4 regions of the Promicromonospora kroppenstedtii genome follow, and region 1 is predicted to be linked to each of the others. Evidence: riboswitches for the same ligand, from Rfam matches in the RefSeq annotation. Region 1 holds a riboswitch; each other region holds the start of a gene.
What was found. Region 1 has a riboswitch for S-adenosylmethionine ahead of ACH47X_RS09710 (methylenetetrahydrofolate reductase). Riboswitches for the same ligand answer to the same signal wherever they lie in the genome.
Positions count from the first base shown of each region.

Region 2: linked by a shared signal. The riboswitch ahead of ACH47X_RS15325 (aminotransferase class V-fold PLP-dependent enzyme) and the one ahead of ACH47X_RS09710 (methylenetetrahydrofolate reductase) in region 1 are both predicted to bind S-adenosylmethionine.
Region 3: linked by a shared signal. The riboswitch ahead of ACH47X_RS03410 (LLM class flavin-dependent oxidoreductase) and the one ahead of ACH47X_RS09710 (methylenetetrahydrofolate reductase) in region 1 are both predicted to bind S-adenosylmethionine.
Region 4: linked by a shared signal. The riboswitch ahead of metE (5-methyltetrahydropteroyltriglutamate--homocysteine S-methyltransferase) and the one ahead of ACH47X_RS09710 (methylenetetrahydrofolate reductase) in region 1 are both predicted to bind S-adenosylmethionine.

Region 1 is NZ_JBIRYI010000005.1:113,559-116,814, reverse strand. It holds gene ACH47X_RS09720 (carbohydrate ABC transporter permease) at 30-905, shown strand; gene ACH47X_RS09715 (carbohydrate ABC transporter permease) at 905-1,828, shown strand; SAM riboswitch class I at 1,923-2,039, shown strand; gene ACH47X_RS09710 (methylenetetrahydrofolate reductase) at 2,077-2,988, shown strand; gene ACH47X_RS09705 (Hsp20/alpha crystallin family protein) at 3,127-3,256, shown strand, end outside.
Region 2 is NZ_JBIRYI010000009.1:22,800-26,055, reverse strand. It holds gene ACH47X_RS15325 (aminotransferase class V-fold PLP-dependent enzyme) at 1-1,391, opposite strand, end outside; SAM riboswitch class IV at 1,423-1,536, opposite strand; gene ACH47X_RS15320 (phosphotransferase) at 1,582-2,361, opposite strand; gene ACH47X_RS15315 (rhodanese-like domain-containing protein) at 2,576-3,025, shown strand; gene ACH47X_RS15310 (O-succinylhomoserine sulfhydrylase) at 3,022-3,256, shown strand, end outside.
Region 3 is NZ_JBIRYI010000001.1:785,176-788,431, forward strand. It holds gene ACH47X_RS03405 (GH92 family glycosyl hydrolase) at 1-297, shown strand, start outside; SAM riboswitch class IV at 762-873, shown strand; gene ACH47X_RS03410 (LLM class flavin-dependent oxidoreductase) at 1,246-2,406, shown strand; gene ACH47X_RS03415 (rhodanese-like domain-containing protein) at 2,436-2,789, shown strand; gene ACH47X_RS03420 (PLP-dependent transferase) at 2,883-3,256, shown strand, end outside.
Region 4 is NZ_JBIRYI010000006.1:58,844-62,099, forward strand. It holds gene metE (5-methyltetrahydropteroyltriglutamate--homocysteine S-methyltransferase) at 1-1,463, opposite strand, end outside; SAM riboswitch class I at 1,472-1,575, opposite strand; gene ACH47X_RS10930 (Cmx/CmrA family chloramphenicol efflux MFS transporter) at 1,832-3,004, opposite strand; gene ACH47X_RS10935 (GNAT family N-acetyltransferase) at 3,188-3,256, opposite strand, start outside.

The DNA.
Region 1 (3,256 bases):
CGCCGAACGGAAAGCAACAGGGGAAACCGGTGAAGGACCTTGCCAAGGCCCTGCCGTGGATCGGGCCCGCGGTCGCACTCATTGCGGCCGTGGTCCTGTTCCCGGTAGGCCTGATGTTCTGGAACTCGACGCGCGACATCAGCCAGAGCGGCGTGGACGACGGGGGAGTGGGCCTCGCGAACTTCGCGACGGTCATCGGCTTCCAGTACTTCTGGCCGATCCTCGGGCGCACCGTCGTGTGGGTCGTGGTGGTCGTCGGCTGCACCCTCGTCGGGTCGCTGGCCCTGGCAGCGCTGCTGAAAAAGGCGTTCCCGGGCCGGCGCCTGGTGCGGATGGCCGTCATCGTGCCGTGGGCCTCGAGCGTGGTCATGACCACGCTGGTGGTGCACTACGGGCTGGAGCCGTACTTCGGCATCATCAACTCGTTCCTCGTGGACGTGGGCCTGATCGGCACGCCGGAGGGCTACGGCTGGACGCGGCACCCGGGTACCGCGTTCGCGTGGGCGATGGCGGTGGCCGTCTTCGTGTCGCTGCCCTTCACCACGTACACGATCCTGGCCGGCCTGCAGACGGTTCCCGGCGAGACCGTCGAGGCCGCACGCATCGACGGCGCGAGCGGCCCGCGCACCTACTTCAGCGTGGTGCTGCCGCAGCTGCGGGGCGCCATCTCGGTGGCGGTGCTGATCAACATCATCAACGTGTTCAACTCGCTGCCGATCCTGCGCGTCATGACGGGGTCCATCCCGGGGTACGACGCCGACACCGTCATGACGATGATCTTCAAGTACATGCAGAACCAGCGGCAGATCGACCTGGCCAGTGCGCTGTCCGTCATCGCGTTCCTGGTGGTCGTCGTGATCGTCGCCGTCTACGTGCGGGTCGTCCGCCCCCTGGAGGAGGTCTGATGACCGCGATCACCGATTCGGGGACCACCCCGCGCAAGGCGACCCGGCCGCCGTCGGACAGCCGGCAGAGGGTACGGAAGTACACGAGCGACCAGGTGCCGCTCGGGTCCCTGCTGCTGCGGCTGCTGGCCGGGCTCGTGGTGCTGGTGGTGTTCCTGCTGCCGTACCTGATCATGTTCTTCGGCTCGGTGAAGACCAAGGCCGAGATCAGGTCGGTCGACCCCACCTACTTCCCCACCGAGTGGCACTGGGACAACTACGTCACCATGTGGTCCACGCCCGAGACACCGCTGGCGCAGAACCTGATCTCCACCCTGGTGATCTCGCTGTGCGCCACGCTGCTCGTGCTCGCCGTGGCGCTGCCGGCGTCCTATTACACGGCACGGTTCCGGTTCCCGGGGCGGCTGTTCTTCCTGTTCCTCGTGATCGTGACCCAGATGGTGCAGCCCGCGGTGCTCACCTCGGGCCTGTTCCGCCAGTTCATCGCCCTCGGGATCCTCGACACGTGGGCCGCGATGATCCTGGTCAACGCGGCGTTCAACCTGTCGTTCGCGGTCTGGATCATGCACAGCTTCTTCGCCGGCATCCCCAAGGAGGTCGACGAGGCGGCGCAGCTCGACGGCGCCGGAACCTTCGCCGTGCTGACCAAGATCAACCTGCCGCTGGTCTGGCCGGGCATCGTCACGGCGGTCGTGTTCACGTTCGTCGCCTCCTGGAACGAGTTCGCGGCGTCGCTCGTGCTGCTGACGACGGCGGGCAACCAGCCGCTGTCCGTGGCGCTCACCAAGTTCGTGGGCCAGTACGAGACGTCTTGGCACTACGTGTTCGGGGTGTCCGTGGTGGCGATCGTGCCCGTGGTCATCCTGTTCATGATCATCGAGAAGCGCCTGGTGGGCGGCCTGGTGGCCGGTTCCGTGAAGTAGTGGGACGGCCCGGTCCACGCTCCGTGGACCGGGCCGTCTCGACCGCCGGACGAATTCTGTCCCAGTGCTGGACGGTCGCTTAGCATGGTGGCGAACCCCATCCAGAGCGGTCGAGAGTCCTGGCTCCCTGACACCGCAGCAACCTGCCGACCTGGTGCCGCGTCGCCGCGGAGCCGAGGACGCAAGGTGCTCACGCCAGGTTCGATGGAGCAGCCATGGTCGCCGAGCCGCACCCACACCGTCCCACCGTGTCGTTCGAGCTGATGCCTCCGCGTCGGCCGAACGCCGCGCCCAACTTCTGGGAGACGGCGCAGCGGCTCGTGGCGGCCCGTCCGGACTTCGTGTCCGTGACCTACGGCGCGGCAGGCGGCGACCGGGCCACCGCGCGCGAGGTGCTCGCGACGCTGCTGCGGGGCACGCCCGTGCTCCCGGTGGCCCACCTGACCTGCGTGGGCGCGTCCCGGGAGGACGTGTCCGAGGTGATCGAGGAGTTTCTCGAGGCCGGCGTCCGGTCCTTCCTGGCACTGCGCGGCGACCCGCCGCGCGACGAGCCGGACTGGAGCCCGCCGGCCGACGGCGTGCGGTCCAGCGTGGACCTCGTGCGGCTCCTGCGGCAGGTGGACGAGCGGCGGTGTGCCGCCGACGTCAGCACGGCGCTGCGCTCGGCCGCCCGGCCCCTGGCGATCGCCGTCGCCACGTTCCCGGACGGGAACCCCGGGGCCGGCACCACGCGTGAGCAGGAGGTGCGCCGGCTGCTGGAGAAGCAGGAGGCGGGCGCGAGCTTCGCGATCACCCAGTTCTTCTACCGCGCGGACTCGTACACCGGGTTCGTCGAGGCGGCCCGGGCGGAGGGCGTGACCATCCCGATCCTCGCCGGGATCCTGCCCACCACCGAGGCCCGCCGTCTGCGCCGCGTCCAGGAGCTCACCGGTGTGGCGGCGCCCGCCGAGCTCCTGCGGGACCTCGACCGGCTCACCGCGCCCGACGGCGCCGTCGATCCGGAGGCCCAGCACGCGCACGGTATCGAGTACTCCGCGGCGCTCGCGCGCGAGGTGCTCGACGCCGGCACGCCCGGCCTGCACGTGTACACCTTCAACAAGCACCGGCCCGCCCTGGACCTGCTCGAGCGGGTGGGCCTCACGGGCCGCGCGGCAGCCTGACGGATCGCGGACGAAGGGTTGGCACTCTCGGGTGTCGAGTGCCAGAATTGGAGCGTAGCCAGGCGGCGGCCGAGGTCGTCGCCGATCGCTGCGGCCCTGGAGGGGCCAGGGCCGCATCGTCATAGGAGGTGGTGCGCGATGGCTACCTACTGGGACCCGTTCCAGGAGATGGACCGGATGTTCAACACGTTCGCCGGCAGCACGCGACAGTCCGGTGCCATGCCGATGGATCTGTTCCGCACCGGGGACCACTACGTCCTCTCGATGG
Region 2 (3,256 bases), on a different contig from region 1:
GCCTCGTCGAAGCCGAGCGCGGCCGTCGCCAGCAGGCCCGCCAGGCCCGAGCCCTCGGGCACGGGACGCGGGTCGTCGGTCACGACCCACAGCCCGTCGACGACGTCGTATCCCGCCTGCGGGCCGTCGGCCACCAGGCTGCCGACGGCGGCGATCAGCCGCTCGATCTCCTCGCCGGCGGTGCCGACACCGACCGAGGCACGCACCGCGCCGGCGTCGAATCCGAGGCGGCCGAGCAGCGGGTGCGCGCAGAAGCGCCCGTCCCGCACGCCGATGCCGTGCTCCGCGGACAGGTACGCGGCGACGAGGCCCGGGTCGTACCCGGTCACGGTGAAGGTCACGACGCCCACGGGGTCGACGGCGTCGGCCCAGACCCGCACGACCTCGACACGGTCGATGGCCTCCAGGCCGGACACGAGCCGCTGCCGGAGGGCGTTCTCGTGCGCGACGACCTCGGCAGGGTCCAGCGCGGCGAGCTCCTCGCACGCCGCCGCGAGGGCGACCGCACCGATCACGTTGGGCGAGCCGGCCTCGTGGCGCGCGGGACCCTCGTGCCACTCCGTGCCGCCCACCCGCACGCGGCGGACGGCGCCGCCGCCCGCGAGGTACGGCGTGCCCGCGTCGAGCCAGTCGCGACGGCCCACCAGCACGCCCGCGCCGAACGGGGCGTAGGTCTTGTGCCCGGAGAAGGCGAGGTAGTCGACGCCGGTCGACTCCAGCGAGATGCGGCGGTGCGGCACGAGCTGGGCGCCGTCGAGCACCACCCGTGCGCCGAACTCGTGGGCGACGGCGACGATCTCGGCGATCGGGAGCGACTCCCCCGTCACGTTCGAGGCGCCGGTCAGGGCCAGGAGAGCGAACGGGCGGTCCGCGGCGGCGTCAGCCAGCTCCTCCCGGATCTGGGCGACGGTCGCGGCCACGGTGGCACCGCCGGTCAGCACGGTCGCGCCGGTGGTGCGCTGCCAGGGCAGCAGGTTCGCGTGGTGCTCCACGTCGAGCACCAGCACGCGGCCGGGCTCGCCGTCGGGCTGCGCGGGGACGCAGCCTGCCAGGAGGTTCAGGGAGTCGGTGGTGTTCCGCGTGACGATCGTCAGGTCGTCCTCGCGGGCGCCGACGAACGCGCCGATGGTGCGGCGGGCGGTCTCGTACAGCGCCGTGCTCACCTGCGAGAGGTAGCCGGCGCCGCGGTGCACGCTGGCGTACAGCGGCAGCACCTGGGTGACGCGGTCGGCGACGGCCTGCAACGCCGGGGCCGACGCGGCGACGTCGAGGTTCGCGTACGAGACCTGGGTGCCGTCAACGAGCGGAACGAGCGTGCCGCCGCCGACCACGGGCCGCAGCGGGGCGAGGCCGGTCACCGCGGTGGCACGGCTGATGGTGGGAGCAGACATGGCGTCCTCCAGCACAGTCCTGGGGGAGGTTCCCCCGCGCTTGCCGCGCGCGGGTGCGCGCGGCCTGGTCGTCACCCGGGGCACCCCACCGCGGAGGGAGGGTTGCCGGCCAGCGAGCCGGGGCTTGACGCTGGCGCTCATGACCTGCGGCCATCCTGTGCCGCGGGCAAAAGCCCTGTCAACGCATGTCTCAGATGCTGGTCCCACCTGCTGGGCGAGCCGATCGGGCCGCGAGATCGGCGACGCGGGCCGCGTCCGTGCGGTACATCGCGGCGTGCTCGCGCAGCTCGGCCGGCCCGCCGTCGTCGGCCCTGGCCTCGCTGAACGCGGCGAGGTCCGTCAGGCGCTCGGCCATCGCCCCGAGCACCTCCACGCGTGACCACCCGGCTCCGTACGCATCGACCAGCACGTCCAACCGGACCGGCGGATCCAGGTGGCCGACCTCGTAGGACACCCCGGCGAACGCGTCCGCCGCGAACGGGGCCAGGCGGTACGCGGTGTAGGCCAGGTCCCACAGGCGGGGTCCAGGTGAGGCCGTGTCCACGTCGATGAGGCCGGCGAGCCGGCCCGCGCGGAACACCATGTTGTACGGCGCTGCGTCGTTGTGGCAGATCACCTCGGCCGGCTCGCGAGCGGGTAGCCGCCAGACGGCGCCCGGCGGGTCGATGCCGACGGACGCGTCGTGGAGCCGGCGCAGGAGGCGCCCGGCGTCGCGCAGGTTCGCCTCGGACCAGAGCCACTCCGGGGCCGGCCAGCCCGGGACGTCGCCCGGGAGGAACGAGACGATCTCGCGCCCCCGCTCGTCGAGCCCGAACGGCTCCGGCACCTCCGTGACGCCGCGGTCCCGGACCTGGCGCAGGTACGCGTGGACCGTGGGCGTCCACGGCCCGGCGGAACGCCGCACGGTGTCCCCCACGCGCACGACCTCGGACATGTTCCCACCGGTCAGCGGTTCCTCGTTCCCGGGCATGGTCGTCACCGTACTGAGAATCGGCTTCCCCACCAGATTGGTCGGGTTATCTGTCGAGACACTGTTCCACCCACCGGACACATGTCGTAGGGTTGGCGGCGACCATCCCGAGCGGCCGAGTGACGTGGCACGACGACGCCGCAGCAACCCAGCGTTCCCCGCAGCAGCGGAGGACGGCCGAGGGTGCTACCGCCACGACCGATGGAGGAGCATCATGAGCGACCCCGCGCGCATCGACGTCCGGCCCGCCGAGGGCTACGCCGGCGACATCACGCCCGAGCAGGCCTGGGAGCTGCTGGCCGGCGACCCGTCCGCCGTCCTCGTGGACGTCCGCACCCAGGGCGAGTGGCGCACGATCGGCATCCCCGACACGGCGACGCTCGAGAAGCAGCCCGTGTTCAGCGAGTGGGTGCAGGCCGGGGGTGTGCCGAACCCGCGGTTCCTGGAGGAGCTCCGGGCGGCCGGCGTGACCGACGGGCCGATCGTCTTCCTGTGCCGCTCCGGCCAGCGCTCGATCGCGGCGGCGCGGCTCGCCACGGCATCGGGCATCGCGCCGGCGTACAACGTGCTGGACGGCTTCGAGGGTGCGCCCGGGGCCGACGGCGTCCGTGACCAGCGGGGCTGGAAGGTCGTCGGGCTGCCCTGGACGGCGGGTCCCGCGTGACCGTCACCGGTGCGTTCCCGGCGGACGCGAACCCTGGCGGCTCCGGCCGCAAGCCGCTGCCGGCCGGGGTGCGCCCCGCGACGCTCGCCGTGCGCGGCGGGCACCGGCGCAGCGAGTTCCAGGAGACCAGCGAGGCGCTGTTCCTCACGCAGGGCTACGTCTACGACAACGCGGCCGAGGCCGAGGCCGCCTTCAAGGGCGACGTCGACCGGTTCGTCTACTCGCGCTACG
Region 3 (3,256 bases), on a different contig from region 1:
GCCGTCCACGGCACGCTGGAGTGGCAGCCCGCCGCCGACGTCGCGGAGGGTGTGCTGCTGCGTGCCTACACGCTGACCTCGGGCACGGATGGCACGGCCCCGCCGTCGGCATGGCGCCTGGTCGGGGACGACGGCCGAGTGCTCGACGAGCGCTCCGGCGAGGAGTGGCCCTGGCCGGGCCAGCTCCGTCCGTTCGTGCTCGACGAGCCAGTGCCGCTCACGTCCGTCCGCCTGGAGCTCCTCCAGGAAGGGGCCTTCTCCCAGATCGAGCTCCTCACGTCGCCGCGGGGGCGCTGACGACGTAGTCGCGGCGAGCCGGCGCGAAAGTGCGCTTCTACCCAGCCATTGGGCCCGAAAAACCTCGTGATTCCGGGCCCAATGGCTGGGTAGAAGCGCACTTCGCGTTCTCGGGGCGGGGGCGTGGGTGCGGCCGCGGGTCCCGCCCGCCGTCGGACTGGCCTGTCGCCTGCTGGTCCGGGGCGACGAGGCCCCCGGGGCGACGAGGCCCGACCGCGTCGGCGCGACCGATCATCCACTGGCGGGTGCCGGCCCAAGGTGCGCTTCTACCCAGCCATTGGGCCGGGAAGCACAGCAGGTTACCGGCCCGATGGCTGGGTAGAAGCGCACCTTCGCGAGCCACCAGATCCCGGGATGTGAGATCTGGGCAAAGATCGTTGACTTCTATGGGTTCCATTCGTATCTTCTTGGACATCGAGATTTACCGCATCAATCCGATCGGAAAAATGTGGATAGTTTCGGCAGGTCATGAGTTCCGACACGAAGCCCCGGCTGGTCGGACGGCAACCCCCCGCGCGGGTGGGTGCCCCGGGTGAGGACCAGGTCCACCGCCGTCGGCGGATGACAACACGCGTCGCTCGCCGATGGGCGAGCAGGTGAGGAGAACGACGATGACCCGGAGCGCTGCCCCCGCCGTCCACGTGCCCCTGCCGACCCGGAACGTTTGCGCGCCGGCGAGTGCCGCCCCGCGCCCGAGCATGTGTTGTCGCTGACGCGCACCACCCCCGCGCGCTGACCGGCCCCAACCGGCCAGCCGCCCGGACCTGCTCTCGGCCTTCGCGCCGAGCCCTGGCCGCAACCGGCCCTCACGTTCCTGACCGGACGTCTCTTTCCTGCCTTCCGGCAGCCACGCCCCTCGGGCGACCCCAGTCGCCGTCGTGCACCCGCACGCAGCCCGGGGACCACCTGGGTGCCGTCGCGCAGCCGCAGCCCGAACGGAGCCCCGCCGTGCCGTACCCGCCGCAGCCCACGTCCCTGACCGCCACCGCCCTCTCGTCCCGTCCCGTCGTGCTCGGCGTGGACCTCACCTCCGCCGGCGCCCGCCCCGGTGCCCACCGGGCACGCGGCCCGATCGCCCCGTGCCCGTTCGACGGCGAGCGGTTCCTGCACCTGGTGCGGACCGCTGAGCGCGGCCTGCTCGACTTCGTGAGCCTCGACGAGGGCTTCCTGCTCCACCCCGGCCGCAGCCAGGTCACCGGCCGCCTCGACACGGCCGTCGCCGCGGCCCGCGCCGCACGGGTCACGGCCGGGATCGGCCTGGTCGCCGCCGTCGACACGGTCCATGTCGAGGCGGCCCACGCCGCCCTCGCGCTGAGCAGCATCGACCGCGCGAGCAGCGGCCGGGCCGGCTGGCAGGCCGTGCGGCAGGGCACCCTGCCCGAGTCCGACGACGCCTGGGCCACCCGCGTCGAGCTCGGCATCCAGTCGGTGACGCGGGTGTGGACCGGGCGTCCCGGCGGCGGGGCGGGCGCCGTGGAGCTCGACGCCGAGGGCCGGTTCCGCGTGGACCACGACGGCGTCCGGTTCGCCGTCCGCGGCCGTCCCGCCGGCGGCGCCCCGCTGCCGCGGACGCCCCCGCCTGTCGTGGTGCGCGTGCGCTCCGAGGCCAGCGCGGCGCTGGCCGGCCGCACCGCCGACGTCGCGCGGATCGCCGTGACCGACGCCGCGCACGCGGTCCGGCTGCGCCGCCTCGTGCGGGACGCGGCGCTGTCCGCCGGGCGCGACCCCGAGGACGTGCGGGTGCTCGCCGAGGTCTACGTGGTGCTCTCCACCGAGCGGGCCGGTGCCCGTGCCCGGCTGGAGCTGGTCGAGGCGCTGGAGGGCACTGCCTCCATGGGCGACGGGCTCGTGGTCGCCGACACACCCGACGAGCTGGCCACCCTCATCGCCGACTGGACCACGGTCGGCGCCGTCGACGGGTTCCTGCTGCGCCCCTCCTCGCTCAGCTCCGACCTCGACACCATTACCGACCACCTGGTGCCCGCGCTCCAGCACGCGGGCCTGTTCCGCACCGAGCGGACGAAGACCACGCTGCGCGGCTCGCTCGGTCTACCCGACGCCGCGACGGCCGCCCGCGAGCTGCCCACCGGCCGCCTGCTGAGCGCCTGACCACCCACCACGAACCCCGAGGAGACAACATGACCACCCCTGAGCTGCAGACCCCCGTCGCCGCAGGTGCCAAGGTCGCCGGCGGCGCCCTGCTGATCGACGTCCGCTCCGCCGCGGGCCGCGCGTCCGCGGGCGAGATCCCGGGCGCCACGCTCGCCGACCAGAACGACCTCGACGCGCTGTTCGGCCCGTCCGACAACCCGGCGATCACCCTCGACACGCCCGTCGTGATCGTGTGCGGCTCGATCAACGGATCCGGCCCGGTCGCCGAGGCGCTGGCCGCCCGCGGCTACACCGACGTCTCGCACGTCGACGGCGGCTTCCCCGCCTGGAAGGAGGCCGGCCTGCCCGCCACCGAGGCCGAGCCGAGCGCCGCGCCATGACCGGCTTCGCCAGCCGGCAGGTGCACGCGCGCAGCGCAGGCCGGGACGACGCCGGGCGTGCCACCGGCGCCCGGCACCGCGCCGTCGGCCCGCGTGGTCCCGCGGGCCACGCCCGTCTACCTCACCGCGGGGTTCGAGTTCGAGGAGTGGGAGCAGGCCGCCGGGCACTTCGGCGCGGGCGAGGCGTTCGCCTACACCCGCACCGGCAACCCGACCACGGCCGCCGTCGAGCAGCGGATCGCCGCCCTGGAGGGTGGCGCCGACGCGCTGTTCCTGGCCAGCGGGCAGGCGGCGAACCCGGACGACGCGACGCTGCTGCGCATCGCCGAGCAGCGGTCGAGCGACCTGGAGACCGACCTGACGGCGCTCGACCTCGACAAGCCGCTGCCCACGGGCCTGTTCGGCGACCACGTCTCGCAGGGGTCGATCAAGCGGCTCGTCGGCGAGCACGACCTGGCCACCACACC
Region 4 (3,256 bases), on a different contig from region 1:
CGCGTGCTGCGGATCTCCGACGTCTGCGGGAACGAACCGATGGTCGTGGTCGGCAGGGCCGGCAGGTTCAGCCGCGCCTGCTGCGCGGCGGCGCGCTCCGCGTACGGCGCGCGCCGCGTGTCGGCCGCGGTCAGGGCGGCGGTCCGCTCCCGCACCCGCGGGACGACGACGCCGGGCGCCTCGGCGCGGGAGCGCACCGCCGCGGTCGACTCGGCGAGCCGGTCGGCAACGGCCGCGCGGCCCTGGCTCAGGCCCGTGGCCAGCGTGGCGACCTCGGCGACCTTCTGGTCGGCGAACGCGAGCCACGACTTCAGGCCCTGCTCCAGGCGGGGCTCGTCGGCGACGTCGTGCGGCACGTGCAGCAGCGAGGTCGAGGTGCCGACGGCGACCGTGCCGGCACCGAGGCCCGTGCCGGAGGCGGCGAGCCCCTCCAGGACGGTGAGGCGGGCGTCGAGGTCGGCGCGCCAGATGTTGTGGCCGTCGATCACGCCCGCGACCACGGTCTTGTTCTCCAGGCCGGGCACGGGGCCGGCGGGCACGGCGCCGCGGACCACGTCGATCGCGATCGCCTCGACGTCGGTGCCGGCCAGCAGCGCGAGGCCGTCGCCGGCGTCGCTGCGCAGGTCACCGTAGGGCGCCGTGACCAGGATCGCGGGGCGCTCGGCGGCGTCGTCCGGGCCGGTGCCGGCGGGGGAGAGGTCGGTCGCCAGGCGCGCGTAGGCCCGGCGGACGGCGTCGGCCACCTCGTCGAAGGGGACGTCCAGCAGGTCGGTGACCAGGGCGGGCTCGTCGAGCTGCACCCACGGCGCGCCCGCGGCGGCCAGCGTGCGCAGCAGCTCCGCGTACGCGGTGACGACGTCGTCGAGCCGGTCCAGCGGGCGGAAACCCTCGGGGGCGTCGTCCGCCGCCTTGCTGAGCAGCAGGAACGTGACCGGGCCGACCAGCACGGGCCGGGTGACGACCGCCTGGCCGCCGTCGGCCGGGTGCGCCAGCTCGGTGAACTCGCGCACGGCGCGGTCGTCGACGAAGCCGATCGGGGTGTCCGGGCCGATCTCCGGCACCAGGTAGTGGTAGTTCGTGTCGAACCACTTGGTCATCTCGAGCGGCGCGCGGTCGCCCTCCCCGCGGGCGACCGTGAAGTAGGCCGCGAGCGGCAGGCTGCCCTCGTCCGTGGTGAGCCCGGCGAACCGCTCGGGCACCGCGCCCAGCAGCGCGACGGCGTCGAGCACCTGGTCGTAGTAGGAGAACGAGCCGGGGACGGCGGCGGTCCCGGCTTCCAGGCCCAGGTCGACGAGCCGGCGCGCGGTGGCGAGCCGCAGGTCGCGGGCGGTCGCCTCCAGCTCGTCGGCGGTGGTGCGCCCGGCCCAGAAGGCCTCGACCGCGCGCTTGAGCTCGCGCCTCCGGCCGATGCGCGGGTAGCCCAGGATCGTGGCGGTGGGAAGGTGCGGGTTCGTGACTGCCATGCGTATCAGCTCCATCGGACCTGGCGTTAGCACCTTGCCCCGAGATTGGCGCCTCGGAGGTAGGTTGCTGCGGTGTCGTTGAGCCAGGACTCTCGACCGCTCTGGATGATGAGATCTGATCGTAGGCATGCCCGGGATGTGGTCGGTAAACCGTCCACGCCTCGGGACGGCCTCGGGACCGGGTGGGACACGCGATAAAAAGTGTGCCAAGCGGTGCATGCGCGCAGGTGACCATGCACCTGCTGCCAGGTCCGTGCGTGGTGTGGCAGCAGGTACATGGTCGGTCGGAGGTAGCTGTTCGGCGACAGGCGGTCAGTGCTGGTTGGTCAGTGCTGGTCGGTGGGCGCTGGTCGTTCGATGCTGGTCGGTCAGCGGGCCGGTGCGCCTGACCGGCGTCGGGCCGTGACGAGCCGGAGCCCGACGGCGACGGCGACCAGCGCGGTGCTGACGATCAGCGGGCCTGCCGTCCCGGCCGTGCCGAGCGAGGCGCCGCCGAGCACGGGGCCGAGCAGGGCGCCGAGGTTGAGGGCCACGGTCGAGAACGCGCCGCCCATGGTGGGTGCGCCCTGGGCTGCCGCCATGCTGCGGGCGATCAGCGTGCTGCCCACCGCGAAGGACAGCGCACCCTGCACCGGGGCCAGCACCCACACGGCGGCGGGGCTGTCGGCCAGTGCCGCCCAGGCGATCCACCCCGCGAGCAGTGCGGGCCCGGCGACGTCGAGCAGGAGCCGGCCGCGGGTATCGGCGAGGCGGCCCGCCACCGAGACTCCTGCGAACGCGCCGAGCCCGAACAGCGCCAGCACCAGCGGTACGAGCGACGGGACGAGGCCCGCCCCGTCCGTGACGGTGACGGCCAGGTAGGTGAAGGCGCAGAACGTCGCGCCGTTGACCAGCGCCCCCAGGCCGAGGTGCCGCAGCAGGTCCGGGGACCGGAGGGTGCGGAGCTCGGCCCGGAGGTCGAGCCGGGGGCGCGCGGACCCGGGGTGGTCGGTGCTGGTCCGCGGCGGCGTCAGCCGGCCGACGGCGACCAGCGCCGCGGCCGAGAGCCCCGCGATGGCCCAGAGCGCGGAGCGCCACCCCCAGAGCTCGCCGAGCAGCGCGCCCGCGGGGACGCCGGCGATCAGGGCGAGCGTCGTGCCACCGAGGAGCACGGACAGGGCTCGGGCGCGCCGTCCGGCCGGGACGACCCGGGTGGCGGTCGACAGGGCGACCGCGAGGAAGCCGGCGTTGGCCAGGGCGGCCACGAACCGGGTGCCGAGCAGCACGCCGAAGCTGTCGGTCAGCGCACCCGAGACATGGGCCAGGACGAACACGGCCAGGCACGCGGAGAGGGTCCAGCGTGGGGCCAGGCGGCGTCCGACGGCGGCCGTGAGGGGTGCGCCCACCACCATCCCGACCGCGAAACCCGAGGTCAGGTAGCCGGCCTCGGCGAGCGAGACGCCGAGGTCGGCGGAGATACCGGGCACGAGCCCGGCGAGGACGAATTCCGAGGTGCCTTGCGCGAAGACCGCGACCGCGAGCACGTAGAGCAGGACAGGCATGAACGACTCCGAAGGGGGAGAGGGAACGGGTAGGCCGTGACGGCACTACGGGCCCTTCGGATGCGCGGAGAATGCCCCGTCCGATCAGGGAGCGGGGCGCGAGGCGCGGCCTCGGTGGTCTCTACAGGGGCATCTCGGGCTACCGGAGTACCGGCAGCCCGAACCTGGATGCTTCTGGAGACCTCATGCGGTGAAGCTAGCACGCGCGGGCAGCGGACGGCGCCAGGCGGCCTCGCGGTCGAGCTGGCCCGT